2 linked regions of the Labrenzia sp. PHM005 genome follow. The protein of the gene in region 2 interacts with the protein of the main gene of each other region in a pairwise test. Links are inferred from orthologs where the notes say so. Each region holds a gene or a part of one and is shown on either strand. Other genes may lie near its edges.

Region 1 (3,649 bases), 210 kb from region 2 along the record:
TGCAACATATGCCGGCGGTTAAGTCCCCAATGCGTCATGATACCCGTCTCCTGGTAGGTGATATTTTTTTGTTATCTCCCGTTTTCTTTTCAGACTAGACGTGGGTTCGGCGCTGCAGATAGAATTAAGTTTTGCGCATAGCGATGCATTTTTTGCATCACGCTAGAGAGAAACACCGATGCACAGCAAGTTTTTGAGCTATTTTGATGAAGTCGCCCGGCAAGGATCTATCCGGAGAGCCGCGGCCGTGCTGCATGTGTCGTCATCTTCGGTAAACCGGAAAATCCTCGACATTGAAGAGCGCTTAGGGGTCCGTTTGTTCGACCGGCATGCAGAAGGCGTCGAACTGACCACCGCCGGGGCTGTTGTTCTGGAACATTGCCGGAAAACAATCTTCGACTATGAAAAGATCCTGCATGTTGTGGCCGATATCCGTGAGATGCGGGCCGGACATATCGACATCGCTTCTCTCGACTCTGTCGCGCTCAGTCTCTTGCCTTCTGCCATCGACCAGTTCGCCCGGGACTATCCGGATATAACCTATACCATCAGAACGGCGCAGCCGGACGAGATCGTTCGAGCCGTGGCCGAGGGCGAAGCTGACATCGGCATATCCTTCAGCAATGACCTCCACCCCGGCGTGCGGCTGCAGACCGAAAAATCCGCACCAATCGGCGCCATTCTCACCAAGAACCATCCATTGGCCGAACGTGATGCCCTGGACCTAGAAGACCTCACACCGTTTCCGCTGATCCGCTCCTACGATGCGCTTGCGGAACGGTCACTGGTCAATCTGGCGCTTGCCGACCATACGATCCCGCTGAAAACGGCCTGTTTTACCAACTCCTTGCCCCTCGCCCGTTCCATGATCCTCTCTGGCCGCGGTATTGGCCTTTATTCCAAGATTGGTTTTTTGAAAGAAATTGAATCTGGAGAGCTCAGCTATCTCCCGCTCAAGTCGAGCTTTCTGAAAGACTTGAAGATCGGCCTGCTCATCCCGTCACGCAGCAATCAAAAACCGATTGAAAACGCCCTCTGCCGGATCCTGTCCAAATCGCTCAGGCAACTCCGCTTGGATTCTTGAGTTTTTGGGAAACCTGTTCGGGGTTTGTTATTGATCAATGCTGATCCCAAACCTTCCGCAAAAATCAGGACACCCGCCCGCAGGCTTAGGGTCCGGTCGGTTTTGCGAAGCATTGAGCCAGATATGCGAGTTTACCAGCGCGGGCAATCCAAAGGGCTGGTGTCAGGCCATTTTGGAAACGGCCGTTGTTCCGCACCCAGTGCATTTGCACAGATCGAAGGACGAGAGCTGGGGTAATGCTTACGAAAGCAAAAACAAAAAAACCGGCCAAAGGCCGGTTATCTTTTCGTCTCAATCACTTGCTAGCAAGTGATTTGGTGCGGATGGAGGGACTTGAACCCCCACGCCTTGCGGCACCAGAACCTAAATCTGGCGTGTCTGCCAATTTCACCACATCCGCATCGCGAGAACTTGAAAGCTCCGCGTTTGAAGCGGAGCCTCTATATCACTCTGTCTTTTGAGGTCAAAGGAAAAATAACGCCTTAGGTACCCCAGACGCAAGACTTGTCCACAAGCTCGCGGATCGGCGCCTTAAGCGCTGGCGCTAAATCCTCCGCGATCAGGCCGGGCCCTGCCTCTTGCCCTGCGGCACCGTGCAGCCAAACGGCCTGACATGCGGCCTCGAACCCGGTTACTCCTTGGGAGAGCAAGCCGCCAACAATTCCGGCCAGAACATCCCCGGACCCGGCAGTCGCCAGCCAGGGCGGCGCGTTGGCGTTGATCGCGGCCCGTCCATCGGGCGCTGCGACCACGGTGTCCGGCCCTTTTAAGATGACAATAGCACCTGACCGCACAGCCGCTGTGCGGACACGGCTCAACCTGTCTACATCCACGAGGTCCGGACACAGACGCGCAAACTCACCATCGTGCGGTGTGAGAACCACAGGACTTTTAGCTTTTCTTATTAATTCAAATAGCTTCCGAGGTTTTTCTGAGAAACTGGTTAAGGCATCCGCATCCAGAACAGTGGCCCGATCCTGCGCCAGAATCGCTTCGACTGCGGCACAAGTTTTTGGGCCGACACCATATGCCGGACCGATCAGGACAGCGTTGAGACGTTTGTCGGCCAGCAGCTCAGGGATGGCCTCAGCGCCTGCTATCTTTTTCAGCATTACAGCCGTCAGATGACAGGCATTGACCATCAGAGCATCTGGGGGCGATGCCAAGGTGACGAGCCCTGCCCCGGCCCTCAGTGCAGCCGTTGCGGACAAACGCGCGGCACCGGTCGCAGCCACCGGACCGCCAAAAACCACAGTATGACCCCTAGCGTATTTGTGCCCGGCCGGATCCGGCACCGGCCAATGATCGAGCCAAAGCGCTGGACCGTTTTCAAATGTTTGCGGCGCAATAAGATTGAGCACACTCTGGTTTATCCCGATATCGGCAACTGTGACCTCCCCGCAAAGGCCGCGTCCCGGAAAAAGAAGGTGCCCCGGCTTTTTTAGGAAAAACGTCACAGTCGTGTGCGCCTCAATCGCGCATCCCATTATCTGTCCGGTCGTTCCATTGACACCAGACGGCAGATCCACAGCGACCACCGGCGCTGAGGCGCTGTTGATCACATCAACGAGCATGGCCGCCAAACCATGAAGCGGCCGGTCCAGCCCTGCGCCAAAAAGGGCGTCAATAACAACGTCGGGCGCAACGGCTTCTTCGAAAAGATCGCCTGCGACTTGAACGGTGTCCGGCAAAACTTTGTGGGGCAAATTCATAGAGGCAAACGCAAGCGCCGCATCGCCCTTGAGGCCCGCCGGGTCTTTCAGAAGATACACATCAACCAAATAGCCGTGTTCTGCCAGAAGCCTTGCTGCGACAAACCCGTCACCGCCATTGTTTCCCGGCCCACATAACACCAAGACGCGCCCTCCTGTCGGCGCTAGATCTGCAGCCGCCTTGGCAACAGCAGTGCCCGCCCGCTCCATCAGGTCAATTCCCGGAATACCGCCCTCGATCGTCAAGCGATCGGCACGGCCCATTTCCTCAGGCGTCAACAAGGCAGCTGTCATGATTTTCTTTCGCTTTCAGTCTGCAAGCGCAGTTTCCATCGGGAGACCAACAAACTCTAGCCGGTCTTCTTCAAGCAACCTTACCACTGATCAAAACCACAAGGCCCGACGCGCTCTTTTTTGAGCGCAGGGCCGGCCTGACGCCGTCAAGGGCACAACCTTGCATACTTTATGTGCAGGTTGCTCAAAAAATAGACAGCTACACGGTCCTCTGATGACCAACAGCATTGGCACTGCATCAAACCTGCCAAAAATGGTGGCGGTTTCCCGCCGCAATGCAAAAAAAACTGCGTCCACTTTCAATTGGCACGCTTCCTGCTAACACCTGGGCAACAGCTCTCGGATGATCCCGGTCAAGGCACGCCTGCCTGAACCGGCTTCTAAAGAAGAGCGACCGGGCAGACCCTGCCAGTTTAATGTGGAGAGAGACATACGGTGATGAAAAAGATCGAAGCGATCATCAAACCTTTCAAACTCGACGAGGTGAAAGAAGCTCTTCAAGAAGTCGGCCTGCAGGGCATCACAGTGACCGAAGCCAAGGGCTTTGGCCGCCAAAAAG
Region 2 (4,535 bases):
GCTCGCCCTTTCCAATCGGCGGGCGGCGGCAACACTTTTTGAAAGGATGACCATCCCGATAGCGACCGGCACCATCACAAAGAGCAAAGTCGCTATGATGCTGGAGAACGGCACCTGCAAGTCGGCAGATGTGTAACCGCCTGCATAAATCCAAATTGCCAGTGGCATGAGGACAACGGCCGCAAGCGTCGAGGCAACCGTCATGCTGACGCTCAGCGCAACATCACCTTTTGCATAATAGGTAAAGAGATTTGAGGTCGTGCCACCTGGCGTCGCACCAACCATAATAAGGCTGAACGCAATTGCGGTTGGCAACTCAAAAAAGATCGCAAGCCCAAGAGCGATGACTGGCATCAATCCATACTGACTGATCAAACCAATTAGAAGCGGCAAAGGCCTCGCGAGCACCATCCGCAAGTGATTGACACGGATCGTCGCCCCCATTCCCAACATGATGATGAAAAGCATCAGTGCCAGCCCGACCTGCTCCACAAGACCTATCATTGCGCCCCTCCCCGGCTCCAAAATGTCGAATCTTCAACACCTTCGAACAAACACTTACATTTACACGGATACAATCCCTCGAATTTCAGATCTTCGATCCGCACTTCACGCAATCTCTGGAAACAACGGTTTTGTTGGCAAAAAAAGAACCCGCTTGCCGCATTACTAATTATGTTGTAGCTACAACAAATGACACATTCTTTGGACGGCATCGATTTCTATCAGATGGGCCAGACCTGTTTGGGACACACCGTCCGGCGAACAGCGAATCTGCTCACCCGGCATTTCAACCGCTATCTAGCGCCCTACGGGCTAGAGATTACTCAGGCGCAGTTACTGGCGGTGATTGCCAGTGGCGATTCTCTCTCATCCTCCGACATTGCCCGCTACATCGGGATCGACCGGTCTACCCTCGCCCGCAATCTTAAACCCCTTGAAGCAGCCGGCTTGATCGCGCGCCGCAAAAGCGGAGGCAGGAAGGTCGTGCCTGTTTTGACAGAAAAAGGCGAACAGCTCACTGCCGAGCTTCACGCGACTTGGGAAAAGGCTCAGCAAGATCTGGCAAATGAACTGGGCGAAGAAACAGCCGAAGCGATCCGGGGCCATCTGTCAGCCCTGAGAAGAACCGTCAAACACCTGGAACAGACGGACCCAGACAAAAATGCGCCGCCGAAGAACACAGCTCACCGCTCCACCTCCTCCTGAGCGTCCAGCACACACGACAGAACCGTCACAGACATTTTAAAGGAAAAGACCTATGAGCCTTCCAGACACGATCACCGAAAACGGCAAGACCCATATAATCGATGCCCTGCCAAAGCAGCAGGTGGCCGGTATCTCAGGCCTGCAGATTTTTGAATTGATGAAGGACGGCAAATTGCCGGCCCCACCAATGATGATCCACTCCAATATCCGGATTAAGGAATTTGAGCATGGCCGCGCTGTATTTACCGGCGTTCCTGAAAAGCAGTTCTTAAATCCACTCGGTACGGTTCATGGCGGCTGGATCTCCACACTGATCGACACAGCACTCAGCTGCGCGGTTCATACGTGCCTTGAACCGGGTGAGTTTTACACGACGACATCCCTCACCGTGAATATGGTCCGCCCGTTAAAACCGGGCAGCGGCGAAGTCACTTGTGAAGGCCGGATTGTCCATCGCGGCTCGCGCCTGGCGACGTCTGAAGGTGAACTGAGAGATGCCAACGGCAAGCTGATTGCCCACGGCGCTGTCAGCTGCATGATCTTCCCGAACCCGGCAGCCTCTTCCCCTAACGGATAATTGGGGTTACAGCAGGCAGCATGACTGACGACAAAAGACCTGCATGGAAAAAATCGCGCCCAGGCCCCAACAAGGGCCAGGGCCGCTTTTCAAAAAACTCCGGCAAACCGGGACCGCGCCGCCCTGGATTGCCGCCGGAAGGCCCGGTGCTTTTATATGGCCTTCACACAGTGGAAGCGGCTTTTGCCAACAAAGACCGCAAACGCCTGAAACTCTATGCGACCGAAAACGCTCAGAACCGGCTCAAGGAGCGCGGTGTCACCATTGACGTTCCGATAGAGGACAAGCGCCCCAAGGAACTGGACCGGATGGTGACCAAGGACGCGGTTCACCAGGGCATGATCCTGGAAGCTGATCCCCTGCCCGCTTATGGCGCAGAACATCTGAAAGGTGCCCGGCTGATCCTTGCGCTCGACCAGGTGACCGATCCGCACAATGTCGGTGCGATCCTGCGTTCAGCGGTTGCTCTGGATGCAGACGCTGTCGTCACCACCGAACGCCACGCACCAGAAGAAGGCTCGGTTCTTGCCAAATCCGCCTCCGGCGCGCTCGACATGATCAAACATGTGCGTGTAAAAAACATGGCCCGCTTTATTGCCGAAATGAAGGACCAGGCCTTCGGTTGCATCGCGCTGGACAGTGACGGCCCGGCCAGCCTGGAAGACACCGAGTTTACCGACAAGACGGTTCTGGTTCTCGGATCGGAAGGCAAAGGTGTGCGCCAAGGTGTGCGGGAAGCCTGCGGCCTGCTCGCCCGTCTCGACATGCCCGGTGAAATCCGCTCGCTCAATGTGTCGAATGCGGCGGTCTTGTCTCTTTATGTAGCACGGCAGAAGATGGGGCTTTGAGGCGGCTAAGCCCGTCATCAGCCCCTATAAACTCCTCAACCGCATCGCCTTGGGCGTTGTTCCAAACTGCTTGCGGAACTTTTCGATGAAATGGGACGTGCTGGAATAACCGAGCTCTGCCCCGATTTCCGTCACCGATTGCCGGGAATTCAAAACCAGCTCCTGGGCCTTTTGCAGTTTATAGTCCGCCAGCCATTGCCGGGGCGGCATGCCGAACTGACGTTTGAAGTCACGGGTAAAAGACGTCACCGACCGGCCGGACATTCGTGCCAACTCGGCGACAGACAGGTTCCGCCGGGCATTTTCGCGCATCACATGGAGAATGTTTCGAGGCGCCTGGCCGGTATGACAGGCGGTCAGAAATCCTGTCAGCCGCTCGGCATCATCAACTTCCGCAATCAGATGCAGACACTCCAGAAGCTTTGTCTGCAACAGTGACGGCGAACCTGTCATCTGCCCATAGATTGTCTTTGCACTGTCAAAGAAACCGGCCAATGCCGCATGGGCCTGAATTTTATAGGCACTGGCTGCCCCTGTAGCGCCAGACTGCGGGTGAGGCCCTTGAAGGGCTCGGATGGCCGCTGTGTCGAACGACAGGATATAGGCTTCGAGCGGGCCTTCCTTCGCCGAAAAATCCGAAATCATGTAGGTGTTAGCCGGCATCAGGATCATCTCGCCGCCCTGCAATGAGATTTCACGGCCATCGGACGTCCAAAAAGTCTCACGGCCGCGCAGGGTCATGCACAGGCACGGCGCGGCGGTGCGGAACTCCACCGCCAACATCGTTTTTTCAATCAGCTTGTGAAAGATTCCCGCTTCGCCATGGGCCATAACAACCGAAGCCTCTTGGAATGCATGCAAGTCTTCCGGCAAGGTCAGGACATCATCTGGCGGATGGGAGAGAAAACTTCTGGTTTGGATCATGCCCAACCATACCTGATTTCGAAGATCCTCAAACCGGCTGGCCTTGCTGGCGAGATGGACAGAATGTCTCAGGTCACAGCTTATGACCGAAAACCGGCACTTTTGATGTTTCGCCGACAGTTTCAAATCAAAGGGCGCCGTAAACCACTCCTGTTGTTTCAAAATAGGAGATCACGATGAGCACCTGGGTCACCCTTCAGATGAAGGTTTCTGAAAACGCCTTTCCGCAGCTTGAAACCTTTCTGTCAGACAAACTTCCGGCTGTGCGCGGCTTTGACGGCGCGTTGTCGGTTTCGCTTTTCTACAATACGGAAACGCGGGACTTTCTGATCCTGGAAGAATGGATCTCACAAGACCACCACCAGGCCTATATCAAGTCGATCATGGACAACGGTGTTATGGGGGACTTGCTCTCCTTTATGGAAGGCCAACCAACAGTGACCTACCACGACCGGCTGGTGATGTGATGTCCGGTCTTCCCTCAGTGAATATCACCCGCCGAAAGGTTCTGGCTGGCGGAACCATTGTAGCCGCAAGCCTCCCCATGGTTCGGTTTGGAAATGCTGCAGCGTCCGACACAGATCTGCTGATAATGGAAAACTCTTTTACCCGGATGTGGCGGTTTCCAAAATCATCCACTCAGTCGGTTTTGCCTGAAGCCATCCGCCGTCGCCAGACACCGGGCCTCCTCGCCCAGCGCCTCTTGCAGAGCGACAGCCATCTAACGGTGTTGGAGGAGTGGCTGCCTAAGCAGCCTGTTCCGGACTTTTTGGTGTCGGCGACAGTGAGTACTTTCTCGAAACTGCCAATTTGATCAGCCATCCAGCCACACACGCTTCGACTCTGACCGGCGCGTGTGGCTGGATTGCCCTTGCAAGAACGTCAGCCTGCCTGTCGCAGCAGGACATCCATTCCAACCGCAACATCATCTGCAAAGACTTCAGGAAAGTACCGTACAAATACCAAAACCGATATCG

The links. Proteins that work in one complex are often made in the same cells at the same time.
Region 1: the proteins of FJ695_RS14915 (region 2) and FJ695_RS15915 interact in binary tests that used the Escherichia coli proteins (3 or more experiments, as listed by UniProt). The link is inferred for Labrenzia sp. PHM005 from one-to-one orthologs.

What each region holds. Positions count from the first base shown.
Region 1 is NZ_CP041191.1:3,512,334-3,515,982, reverse strand. What follows is about bases 829-3,649. They hold FJ695_RS15915 (NAD(P)H-hydrate dehydratase), read right to left. Parts: upstream 3,091-3,649; coding sequence 1,567-3,090; downstream 829-1,566. Other genes in these bases: FJ695_RS15910 (P-II family nitrogen regulator), read left to right, coding at 3,529-3,649; FJ695_RS15925 (LysR family transcriptional regulator), read left to right, coding at 829-1,084. In the rest of the region: FJ695_RS15930 (ABC transporter substrate-binding protein), read right to left, coding at 1-38; more of FJ695_RS15925, read left to right, coding at 179-828. UniProt on the Escherichia coli protein: Bifunctional enzyme that catalyzes the epimerization of the S- and R-forms of NAD(P)HX and the dehydration of the S-form of NAD(P)HX at the expense of ADP, which is converted to AMP.
Region 2 is NZ_CP041191.1:3,298,470-3,303,004, reverse strand. Bases 843-3,720 are described here. They hold FJ695_RS14915 (RNA methyltransferase), read left to right. Parts: upstream 843-1,806; coding sequence 1,807-2,634; downstream 2,635-3,720. Other genes in these bases: FJ695_RS14910 (helix-turn-helix domain-containing protein), read right to left, coding at 2,659-3,558; FJ695_RS14920 (PaaI family thioesterase), read left to right, coding at 1,262-1,786; FJ695_RS14925 (MarR family winged helix-turn-helix transcriptional regulator), read left to right, coding at 843-1,209. Also shown: FJ695_RS14930 (bile acid:sodium symporter family protein), read right to left, coding at 1-504; more of FJ695_RS14925, read left to right, coding at 694-842; FJ695_RS14905 (putative quinol monooxygenase), read left to right, coding at 3,735-4,025; FJ695_RS14900 (hypothetical protein), read left to right, coding at 4,025-4,372. UniProt on the Escherichia coli protein: Specifically methylates the ribose of guanosine 2251 in 23S rRNA.